Linked DNA regions of Azoarcus sp. KH32C. Each later gene encodes a partner of the first gene's protein in a complex. Links are inferred from orthologs where the notes say so. Each region holds a gene or a part of one and is shown on either strand. Other genes may lie near its edges.

Region 1 (9,088 bases):
GAATAACGATTCAGGCCGGCGTTTGGTCCGTGCCATGGTTTCATTCTGCTTCAATGAGTTGCAGCAACCCTGCTTCATCCAGGATCGCCACACCCAGTTCCTGCGCCTTGGCCAGTTTCGACCCGGCTTCCGCACCTGCGACTACATAATCCGTCTTCTTCGACACCGAACCGCTCACCTTGCCGCCCCGCGCCTCGATCAGGGCTTTCGCGTCCTCGCGGCTCATCGTCGGCAGCGTTCCAGTCAGCACGAACACCTTGCCGCTGAGCCCTCCCGCCACTCGCGCCGCCGGGGCGCCTTCTTCCCACGTCACGCCCGCCGCCCGCAACTGCTCGATGACTTCGCGGTTGTGCGCCTCGGCAAAGAACGCCGCGATGCTCTCTGCGACGATCGGCCCCACGTCCGGCACTTCCAGCAACTGCTCGACGCTTGCGTCCATCACCCGATCGAGCGAACCGAAATGCCGCGCCAAATCCTTCGCCGTCGCCTCGCCGACATTGCGGATGCCGAGCGCGAAGATGAAGCGCGCGAGTGTCGTATGCCGGCTCTTCTCGATCGCCGCAAGGAGGTTCGCCGCCGACTTCTCGGCCATCCGCTGCAGGTTCGCCAGCGCCAGCACGCCCAGCTTGTAGAGGTCCGCCGGCGTCTTGACGATGCCCGCCTCGACCAGCTGATCGACCAGCTTGTCGCCCAGCCCCTCGATGTCCATCGCGCGTCGCCCGGCAAAGTGCAGCAGCGCCTGCTTGCGCTGCGCCGGGCAGAAAAGCCCCCCCGTGCAGCGCGCCACCGCCTCGTCCTCCGCCTTGTCGACGTGGGATCCGCACACCGGACAGCTCGTCGGCATCACGAAGGCCCGCTCCATTCCCGTCCGCCGCTCGACAATCGCAGCGACGACCTGCGGTATAACGTCTCCGGCCCGCCGCACGATGACATGGTCACCGATCAGGATCCCCTTGCGCTGGATTTCCTCCTCGTTGTGCAGCGTCGCGTTGGTCACGGTGACGCCGCCGACGAAGACCGGCTTCAACCGTGCGACCGGCGTCAGCGCACCAGTTCGCCCAACCTGCACTTCGATGCCGAGTAGCTCAGTGATTTCTTCCTGAGCCGGATACTTGTGCGCAACGGCCCAACGCGGCTCGCGCGTGACAAAACCGAGCTCGCGCTGCAGATCGAAACGATTGACCTTGTAGACGACGCCATCGATGTCGTAAGGCAGGCTGTCGCGCAATGCGGCGATGCGATCGTGAAATGCCTTGAGTCCTTCGACGCCCTGGGCGAGGACGCGGAGCTCGCACACCGGGAAACCGAATGCCGCGAGCGCATCCAGCAAGCCGGCGTGCGTCCCTGGCATCTTCCAGTCGCCGACTTCGCCCAGGCCGTACGCGAAAAAGGACAAGGGCCGCTTTGCAGCGATTCGCGGATCGAGCTGACGCACGGCGCCGGCCGCGGCGTTGCGCGGATTGACGAAGACCTTCTCGCCCGCCGCGAGCTGACGCGCATTCAGCTTGTCGAACTCGTCGCGCCGCATGTAAATCTCGCCCCGCACCTCGATCACGGCCGGCGCATCGCCTTTGAGACGGAGCGGAATCTGCCGGATCGTGCGCACGTTGTGCGTCACGTCCTCGCCGGTCTCCCCGTCGCCGCGCGTCGCGCCGCTGACCAGGACCCCATCCTCGTAGCGCAGACTGATCGCCAGCCCGTCGAACTTCAGCTCGCCGGCGTACTCCACGGCCGGATCGGTCTCGCCCAGCCCGAGTGCGTTACGCACGCGCGTGTCGAACGCGACGATGCCGCCATTGCTGGTGTCGGTCTCGGTGCGGATCGACAGCATCGGCACCTTGTGGCGGACCGGCCTGAGCTCGGGCATCGGCGCTCCGCCGACGCGACGGGTCGGCGAATCGGGGGTCGCAAGCTCCGGATACTTGGCTTCGAGGGCCTCCAGCTCACGGAACAGCCGGTCATATTCGGCGTCCGGAACGGTCGGCGCATCGAGAACATAATAGGCGTAGTTGTGCGCTTCGAGCTCGCGCCGCAACTGTGCGGCGCGCTCGAACGCTTCAGACGAAGCAAACATCAGTCGGAAAACAGCCGCATCGCCAGCTGCCCGCCCGCCGCCATGCTGCCGCTCGCCATCTGAGCCTGGAAGTGCTGAATCTGGTTGCGGATCATGTTGGCCGCCTCGGGCCCCAGCGGCGAGCGGTTGTCATCGACAACGACCCCTTGCAGCGCGTCCGCCATCTGCGACGCCTGCCGCATCATCCGCTCGAAGGCGAAAACACCGTTCGGAACGCGCGGCACATCGATCAACAGTGTCATGCCGTGCGTCGCGATGTTGCGCATCGTGTCGGCGGCAAAGATGTTCGCCTCCATGTTGCTGAGCGTGAACAGCGTGTTGCCATCCTCGTCGCAGGCATGGAAAGCGCCGTCGTTGCCGATGACGAGCCCGTTCGATTCGGCCAGCGCCCGGATCTTCGTACCGGCGAAGGGCTGTCCGCTGCTCACGATGTTGATGCCGATCTGCACATCGACGCCGGCACAGAAACGGTCGAGCTCAGCCGCATTGCGCAGCGTTTCGCCGCTCGATGGGACTTCCGCCGGCACGGCGAAGAACGCCTCGGCAACACGCTGCACGCCGCCCGAAAAATGCATCAGGTCCGACTCGCTGATCGGCCCGCGCCGATCGACCATCTGCATCGCCGCACAGAACCAATGATAGGCACCGGCGCTGTGCGCATTGAGTTCGCGCCACACGTTCTGCGCATCGTCGAACCCGTACCAGCGCACGGGCTTCGAGATACCCATGAGTTGCTCGCTCTGCGCCGCCCACAGCCGCGGAGCCTCCAGCGGTTCGATCGATTCGATGCGGATGATGCAATCGACGCGCGAATCGACCTGCTCGGGCGGCCTCGGGGTCGCCTTGCGCAAGCCGGGATCTCGCACGGCCGCATGCCCCGACCGTTCCCCGCGCACCACGGAGGGCTCAAGACGCTCGTCGGCGGACGCTCCGCCTTCGTTCGGCTCGAGCAGCACGTCACGATGTTCCGACTTGAATGCGAGCTCGGCCTCGCGCCGATGCTTGCGCTCCTGCCACTTGTTGTAGCCGACGATACTGACGACCGCTGCCACCCCCAGGGCGGCCAGTCCAATCTGCAATTCGCTATCCATCTCGATTCCCGTTGTCAGGCTGCTGCCGGCTCGGCCAGTCGCAGCGCCTCTTCGATATCCACTTCCACTACGCGGGAGACACCTTGCTCCTGCATCGTCACACCAACCAGCTGCTGCGCAATCCCCATCGTGATCTTGCTGTGGCTGATGAAGATGAACTGCGTCTGCAATGACATACGCTTCACCATCTGACCATACCGTTCCGTGTTCGTATCGTCCAGTGGGGCATCCACCTCGTCAAGCATGCAGAACGGCGCGGGATTGAGCTGGAACATCGAAAACACCAGCGCAATCGCCGTCAATGCCTTCTCGCCGCCCGAAAGCAGGTGGATCGACGTATTCTTCTTGCCCGGGGGCTGCGCGACGATCTGGATGCCCGCATCCAGGATCTCGTCGCCAGTGAGCACCAGCCGGGCCTGACCGCCGCCGAACAGCTGCGGAAACAGCGTGCCGAAATGCTGCGAGACGGTATTGTAGGTCTCCTGCAGCTGTTCACGTGTTTCACGGTCTATCTTGCGGATCGCATCCTCCAGGGTTTCGATCGCCTCCATGAGGTCGTCGTACTGGACGTCCAGATAGCCTTTGCGCTCCTGCGCGCTGCGCAACTCGTCCAGCGCCGCGAGATTGACCTGCCCGAGATCGGCAATTTCACGGGCCAGGCGCGCGACTTCGCGCACCAGCGATGTTTCGCGCAGGTCTGCGGTCAGCAGCGGCTCCAGCGCCGTCTCGTCGGCCTGGGCTTCAGTGAGACGCTCCTGGAATTGCGCGCCGGCGAGCTCGGCCGCCTGCACGGCAAGGCGCAGTTCCGCGACTCGCGCGCGGGCAGGCGCGGCCTCCTGTTCGGTGCGCAGCCGCATCTCCTCGGTCTGGCGCAAGGATGCCGCGGCCGCTTCGAGCGCATCGCGGCGTGCAGCCAGCGCGGCCTCGCGTCTTTCCCTCAGCGCGAGCGCTTCCTGCAGCGCGTCGTTGCTGCGCCCGCTGTCGGTCGCCTCCAGTTCGTGCCGGCGAGCAAGCAGTTCGGCCGCAACGCGTTCGAGCTGCTCGCCGGCCAGCTGCAGGTTGCGGGCAACGTCATCCAGCTTCCCGGCGCATTCGCGCTCCGAAAACCGCGCCTCCTGCAATTCGCGCGCCGTCGCCTGCTCCAGCGCCCGCACCTCGCGCAGCACGTTGTCGCGCTCGGCAAGGACTTCGGTCGCGCCGTCGAGGCGCTCGCGCTGAAGATCCGCGAGCTCGGCGGCACGCGCCAGCTCCATCTCGGCCCGCGCCAGATGCTCGCGCTCGGTACTTTCGAGATGCACGAGATCCTCGAGATCGCGCGCAAGCTGGTCGCGTCGCTCTTCGGCACGCTGACGCGCCTGGGTCAGCTTGAGAAGCTCGACCTGTTCCCGATGGACCTCCTGCTGTGCATTCTGTAACTCGCGCCGCAGCGCGTTGCCACGTTCCTGCAGCTCAGCCGCCACGGACTCGGCGCCCAGCATCGTGTCATGAGCGAAGCCGGCCTCTTCCTCCAGAGCGGCGAAGCTCTCCACCAGCATATCGATCTCGCGCTGACGCTCCATCACGCCGTGCGTGCGGCTGTCGGGCGCGTAGTGCACAAGCACATGTCGCGTGAGAATTTGTCCCGAGGGCGCGACGAGCACGACACCGGCCGGGATCTCGTCCCTGCGATCGATCCACGCCACCAGCGAGTCGACCGCCATGCAGCTGTCGAGCCAGTCGGCGACGATGCCCGCGAACCGCGCATCGCCGACACCGACCTTGTCGAGCAGCGCGCATGCGCCATCCAGGACGCGCGGCGCGGCAGAGGACGGCGACCCGGCGAAAACGACCGCCAGAGAACCCGGCGGAGGCTCGTCGAACATCGCACGCGCAGCCTGCGCGACCTCACCCGTCAGTGCGGCCAGCCGTTCCCGCAGCACCGCCTCCACGGCCGTTTCCCAACCCGGCTCAACCCGCAGCTCGCGCCACAAGGGCGGTAGCTCCGCGAGCTTGTGGCGCTTCAGCCAGTCGCCGAGCTGCCCCTGCGACTGGACGCGGTTCTGAAGCTGCACGAGGGCATCGCGGCGCGCCCGCAACTCGGTCAGGCGCCGCTGCATCTGACGTTCGTGCTCGACCGCGGCCTTCAACGCAGCCTGCGCCTCGGGCTGGCGCTGCTGGATTTCGGCGAGCTCGCGCTGCTGCGCCTCGTGCTGGTCCTGCAGCAACTCGAGCCGGGCTTCCTGCTGCGCGACCGCCGCCTCGTCGGGCCCTTCAATGCTCCCGGTCTCGGCGCTGAGACGCCCGCGCCGCTGACTCAAGGCATCCAGCGCCCGCACCGCGCTCGCGCGATTCGCCTCCTCGACACGAAGCTGCTGCTCGGTCTGCGACAGTTCGCGACGCGCCATGGCTACCGTGGCGTCCGCCGCCTGGCGCGCGGACTCGGCGTCGGGGACACGGTCGGCGATCTCCGCGTGCCGTGCCTCAGCCTGCTCCATGCGCATCGCGGCATTGTCCTTCAGCCCGCCCCAGCGATCCCGCTCGCCCAGCGAGGCTTCGCGGCGCGCCTGCCAGTGCCCTTCGTCGGTCACGAGCTGCGCGATACGCGCTTCGAGACGCTTGCGAGCGTCGTCCAGATGCCGCAATTCGGCCTCCAGGCGCGTCACTTCGGCAGAGACGGCAAACAGATCCGTCTGCGCGACGTGCACGGACTCCGACGCATCAAAATGCGCCGTCCGCGCGGTCTCGACGGCCGTCTCCAGCGCCTGCAACCGCGCACTGTCCGACTCCATCTTCGCGGACAGCGTGTTCAGTTCGCCTTCGAGCCGGGCCTGTTCGGCGCGCGCCTCCTTGCGCTTGAGCATCCACAGCAGCTGCTGGCGCTGGATGTGCGCCGCGTTCAGATCGCGGTAGCGCGCTGCGATCTCGGCCTGCACCTCCAGGTGCCCGATCCGCTCGCCGAGCTCGATACGGATGTCGTCGAGGCGCGCCAGGTTGTCCCGCGCATCGGCGAGCCGCCCTTCCGTCTCCCGCCGGCGCTCGCGGTACTTCGTGACCCCGGCCGCCTCCTCGAGAAAGCCGCGAATCTCTTCCGGCCGCGCCTCGATGATGCGCGAGATCATCCCCTGCTCGATGATCGCATACGCGCGCGGCCCGAGCCCGGTGCCGAGGAAGAGGTCGATCACGTCCTTGCGGCGGACCTGGACGTTGTTCAGGAAATAGGTCGACTCCCCACTGCGGTCGAGCACCCGCTTGACCGAAATTTCCGCGTAACGCGACCACTGCCCGGCCGCCTTGCCTTCGGAGTTGTCGAAAACCAGTTCGACGCTCGCGCGCGAAACCGGCTTTCGGGTCGTCGAACCGTTGAAGATAACATCCTGCATCGATTCGCCGCGCAAAGCGCTGGCCCGGCTCTCGCCGAGCACCCAGCGAACCGCATCGATGATATTGGATTTGCCGCAGCCGTTCGGACCCACCACGCCCACCAAGTTTCCTGGTGTCTGCACTGTGGTGGGATCGACAAAGGTCTTGAAACCGGCGAGTTTTAGCTTGGAAAGACGCACGTCAGAGCGAAGGACTGGACCGGTGAAATGCCAACGAAGCGCGACTGCCGCCCCTGCGCGGCCAGTCAAAGCTCAACATGATACCATCGCCCGCTTGACGCCTTTACCTTGCTGCAGAGCCGATAGAACGTGAATCCCAACCTCGCCCGCCTCCAGCCTTACCCCTTCGAGAAACTGCGCGCGCTGTTCGCCGGCATCACACCGCCGGCGGAGCTCAAACCGATCCGCCTTTCGATCGGCGAACCGCAGCACGCCACGCCGGCCTTCATCACGCAGGCCTTGATCGACAACCTCGGCGGGCTCGCGAACTATCCGACGACCCAGGGTAGCGAGGCGATGCGTACCTCGATCGCGCGCTGGCTCGAACGCCGCTACAGACTTCCCGCCATCGACGCAGCGACCCAGGTCCTGCCTGTCAATGGTTCCCGCGAAGCGCTGTTCGCATTCACCCAGTGTGTTGTCGACGGCAGCCGCCCCGGCGCAAAAGTGCTGAGCCCGAACCCGTTCTATCAGATCTACGAAGGCGCGGCCCTGCTCGCCGGCGCCGAACCGGTGTTCATCAACAATCTCGCGGAAAACCGCTTCGGCTCGGATTTCGACGCCGTGCCCGAAAGCGTGTGGCGCGACGTGCAGCTGATCTTCGTCTGCTCGCCCGGCAACCCGACCGGCCACGTGCTCGGGCAAGCCGAGTGGGAAAAGCTCTTCGCGCTCTCCGACCGCTACGGTTTCGTGATCGCCGCCGACGAGTGCTACTCCGAAATCTACTTCGACGAAGACGCGCCGCCGATCGGCGCGCTCGAAGCCGCCCACAAGTGCGGGCGGACCGATTTCCGCAACATCGTCGTGTTCTCCAGTCTCTCGAAGCGCTCCAACGTGCCCGGCATGCGCACCGGCTTCGTCGCCGGCGATGCAGCGATCATGAAATCCTTCCTGCTCTACCGCACCTATCACGGCTGCGCGATGAGCCCGTCGGTGCAGGCCGCCTCGACCGCCGCCTGGAACGACGAAGCGCACGTCATCGAAAACCGCCGCCTGTACCGCGACAAATTCGACCGCGTCACGCCGATCATCGCACGTCACCTGAAGGTCGAGCGTCCGGACGCGGCTTTCTACCTGTGGGCGCAGACGCCGATCTCGGACACCGAGTTCGCCCGCCGCCTGCAGGCTGCATATAATGTGACCGTCCTGCCCGGCAGTTTCCTTGCCCGGGAGGCCAACGGCGTCAATCCGGGCGCCGGTTTCGTACGGATCGCCCTGGTGGCCGAAACGTCCGAATGCCTGGAGGCTGCCGAACGGATCGCAGCCTTCTGCCAAACTCTCTGAACAATCGGAAATTCCCCATGCAAGAACTGCAAAAGATCATCGACGACGCCTTCGAAAACCGCTCCAGCCTGTCGCCCTCGTCGGCGCCGGCCGTCATCCGCGATGCGGTGGCCGAAGTCATCAACGGACTGGACTCCGGCCGCCTGCGCGTCGCCGAGAAGGTCGACGGCAACTGGACCGTCAACCAGTGGATCAAGAAGGCCGTCCTGATCTCCTTCCGCCTGCGCGACAATGAAGTGCAGTCGGCCGGTGCGCTGAACTTCTATGACAAAGTCCCGACGAAGTTCGGCGACTACACGCCCGAGCAGTTCCGCGAAGGCGGCTTCCGCGTCGTGCCGCCGGCCGTCGCACGCAAGGGCAGCTACATCGCGAAGAACGTCGTGCTGATGCCCTCCTACGTCAATATCGGCGCCTATGTCGATGAAGGCACCATGGTCGATACCTGGGCCACCGTTGGCTCCTGCGCCCAGATCGGCAAGAACGTGCACCTGTCGGGCGGCGTCGGCATCGGTGGCGTGCTCGAACCCGTCCAGGCCGGTCCCGTCATCATCGAAGACAACGTCTTCGTCGGCGCGCGCTCCGAAGTCGTCGAAGGCGTGATCATCGAAGAAAACGCCGTGCTGTCGATGGGCGTCTACATCGGCCAAAGCACCAAGATCTACGACCGCGAAACCGGCGAAATTTTCTACGGCCGAGTCCCGTCCGGCGCGGTCGTTGTGCCGGGCAGCTTGCCGTCTGCCGACGGTAAGTACAGCCTGTACTGCGCCGTCATCGTCAAGCGCGTCGACGCCCAGACGCGTGCCAAGACCGGCATCAACGAACTGCTCCGCGGCGCCTAAGACTGCCGCCCCTGCGGGGATGTCTGACATCCCCGCGCCCATGCCAACCGATTCGCAAGGCCACGCCCCGGAGACTCCGCGATGATTTTCGACAAGCTGTTTCAGTTGATGGCCGAAAAGGCCGCGTCGGACATCTTCATCTCAGCCGGCGCCCCGATCCATATCAAGATCCAGGGCATCACGATGCCGATCAACCAGCAGAACATGGACCCGTCCATGATC
Region 2 (2,918 bases), 620 kb from region 1 along the record:
TTGGCGAGCGTGCCGTCGTTGGTGAACAGCAGCAATCCGGAGGTGTTGAAATCGAGACGCCCGACGGCGATCCAACGCCCCTTGCGCAGCAAAGGGAGGCGTTCGAACACCGTCGGACGACCTTCCGGATCCTCGCGCGAGACGATTTCACCTTCCGGCTTGTGGTAGATCAGGACGCGCGGCGCGCGGGTGCCGAAGCGCAGCGGGACGAGCTTCCCGTTGAGCTTCACCCGATCACCGGGCCCCACTTTCTGACCGAGCTCGACGGGCTGGTCGTTCACGGTGATCTTGCCGGCCGACATCCATTCCTCGACCTCTCGACGCGAGCCGATGCCGAGTCGGGCGAGAACCTTTTGCAGTCGTTCCGGCTCGGCGCCGACATCCGACGAAGCCGGCCCGCGGGCGGCGCGGCCGGCATGCTGTCCCCGCGCCGGGCGCTCGGTAGCCGGCGCTTCGCGACCGGGATCGTCAATTCGCGGACGGCGGGCGCCCTTCGCCTCGACTGCCGGCTCAACTTTCTTCTTCTGGGGAGGCCGCAGGGGACTCCTCGATCTCTTTGGTGTCGACAAGATCCATGATCCTTTCTATTTCGGTTAATGCCGGCAACTCGGTCAGGCTCCTGAGCCCGAGCTCGTCGAGAAATCGCCGGGTCGTGGCAAAGAGTGCTGGACGGCCGGGCGTGTCGCGATGGCCCACGATATCCACCCAGCCTCGTGACTCCAGCGTCTTCAATACATTGGGCGAGACCGCTACGCCGCGAATATCCTCGATGTCACCGCGGGTGACCGGCTGACGATAGGCGATGATCGCTAGTGTTTCCAGCACGGCGCGCGAATACCGCGGCGGCCTCTCCTCCTTGAGGCGATCGAGAAAGACCTGATACTCGGGGCGCGTCTGGAATCGCCAGCCGGACGCCACCTGGATTAGTTCCGCGCCGCGATCGGACCAATCGGCGCGCAGTTCGTCGAGCAGCCGACGAATCAGATCGGCGCCGGGATCCGGATCGAAGAGCCTGCGCAGCTCGGCAACCGGAAGCGGCGACGGGGCGGCGAGCAGCACCGTTTCGATCACTCGCTTGTAGTCGTCAGGCGTCTGTGGCTGCATCGCTGAGTTTCACATAGATCGGCGCAAACGGCTCGTTCTGCGACACGTGAACGAGCTTCTCCTTCACCAGCTCGAGCACGGCCAGGAAACTGACGACGAGACCCGCGGCTCCGTACTCCACATCGAACAGGGCGTCGAAGACGACGAAGGCGCCGTCCGAGAGCTTGCGCATGATCATCGTCATGTGCTCGCGCACCGACAGCTCTTCGCGCTTGACCTGGTGATGCTGGCTAAGGCGCGCCTTCTTCATGATCTTCAGCCACGCGAGCTGCAGATCATGCAAGCTGACTTCGGGCAACCGTTCGACAACCTTCTCCGCAACGAAAATGCTCACCCACTCGTGATCGCGTTCGACACGCGGCATCGAATCCAGCCTCGCCCCGGCCTGCTTCATCTGCTCGTATTCGAGCAGACGCCGCACGAGTTCGGCCCGGGGGTCCCCGGCCTCGTCTTCGTCGGCCCGAGGCGGACGCGGCAAGAGCGTACGCGACTTGATCTCCAGCAACGTCGCCGCCATGAGGAGGTAATCGGCGGCGAGCTCGAGATTGTGTCGGCGCATTGCCTCGACGTAGACCAGGTACTGCGAGGTCAACGGCGCCATCGGGATATCGAGGATGTTGAGGTTGGACTTGCGGATCAAGTACAGCAGCAGGTCGAGCGGCCCCTCGAACGCCTCGAGAAAGACTTCGAGGGCGTCCGGGGGAATGTACAGATCCTTCGGCAACTCGAGCAGCGGCTCGCCGTACAGGCGGGCCACCGCGTCGAGCTGCGCTGCCGTTTCAAGCGGCGCGAGTTCCAGAGGCAGGTTCATCTTGCACTATTCACGAGGAGCGGGCCGGGCAGACCGGGGAGTCTCGGTGCCCGACAAGTCGCCTCAGCGATACGACAAGCCCATCGCTTCACGCACATCGCGCATCGTTTCTTCCGCCAATGCGCTGGCCCGCTCGCACCCTTGCGCAACGATGCGGCGCACGAGCGACGGATCCTCGATGTAGGGCTGGGCGCGCTCGCGCATCGCGACCTGCTCGCGGAGCACACCGTCGATCACAGGCTGCTTGCACTCGATGCAACCGATTCCCGCGCTGCGGCAGCCCTGCTGAACCCACTTGCGCGTATCGTCGTCGGAATAGATGAGATGGAATTGCCACACTGGGCACTTGTCCGGGTCACCCGGGTCGGTGCGGCGCACCCGAGCCGGATCGGTCTGCATCGTCCGGATCTTCTTCGACACGACGTCGGGCTCTTCCCGCAGGAAGATGGTGTTTCCGTAACTCTTGGACATCTTCTGCCCATCCAGCCCAGGCATGCGAGCGGCCTCGGTCAGCAGCGCGCCGGCCTCGACGAGGATCGTCTTGCCGCTGCCTTCGAGGTAGCCATACAGCCGCTCCAAATCCTCATGGCCGACACTGCCCGACTCCTTGAGCAGCACCCTGCCCTGCTCGAGCGCCGCGGCGTCGCCTTCCTGCTGGAAGCGCTTGCGCAGTTCTTCGAACAGCTTGGCCTTCTTCCCGCCGAGTTTCTTGACCGCTTCCTTGGCCTTGTCCTCGAAACCCGGCTCGCGACCGAACATGTGATTGAAGCGGCGGGCGATCTCGCGGGTGAATTCGACATGGGGCAGTTGGTCTTCCCCGACCGGAACCTTGTCCGCTCGATACAGCAGGATGTCGGCAGACATCAGCAAGGGATAGCCGAGGAAGCCGTAGGTCGACAGGTCCTTATGCGCGAGCTTTTCCTGCTGGTCCTTGTATGTGGGAACGCGCTCGAGCCAGCCGACCGGCGAGATCATCGACAGCAGCAGGTGCAGTTCGGCGTGC

Evidence for each region.
Region 2: the proteins of smc (region 1) and AZKH_RS11075 are in contact, whole or in part, in a crystal structure (PDB 3ZGX), measured with the Bacillus subtilis proteins. The link is inferred for Azoarcus sp. KH32C from one-to-one orthologs.

Annotation. Positions count from the first base shown.
Region 1 is NC_020516.1:3,164,072-3,173,159, forward strand. The notes cover bases 2,980-7,011. They hold smc (chromosome segregation protein SMC), read right to left. Parts: upstream 6,705-7,011; coding sequence 3,180-6,704; downstream 2,980-3,179. Other genes in these bases: AZKH_RS13855 (cell division protein ZipA C-terminal FtsZ-binding domain-containing protein), read right to left, coding at 2,980-3,165; dapC (succinyldiaminopimelate transaminase), read left to right, coding at 6,834-7,011. In the rest of the region: NAD-dependent DNA ligase LigA, read right to left, coding at 41-2,074; more of AZKH_RS13855, read right to left, coding at 2,074-2,979; more of dapC, read left to right, coding at 7,012-8,027; dapD (2,3,4,5-tetrahydropyridine-2,6-dicarboxylate N-succinyltransferase), read left to right, coding at 8,045-8,866; AZKH_RS13875 (PilT/PilU family type 4a pilus ATPase), read left to right, coding at 8,948-9,088. UniProt on the Bacillus subtilis protein: Required for chromosome condensation and partitioning.
Region 2 is NC_020516.1:2,548,864-2,551,781, reverse strand. It holds AZKH_RS11075 (ScpA family protein), read right to left. Parts: upstream 1,916-2,918; coding sequence 1,085-1,915; downstream 1-1,084. Other genes in the region: AZKH_RS11070 (tryptophan--tRNA ligase), read right to left, coding at 1,979-2,918; scpB (SMC-Scp complex subunit ScpB), read right to left, coding at 511-1,104; rluB (23S rRNA pseudouridine(2605) synthase RluB), read right to left, coding at 1-569. UniProt on the Bacillus subtilis protein: Participates in chromosomal partition during cell division. May act via the formation of a condensin-like complex containing Smc and ScpB that pull DNA away from mid-cell into both cell halves.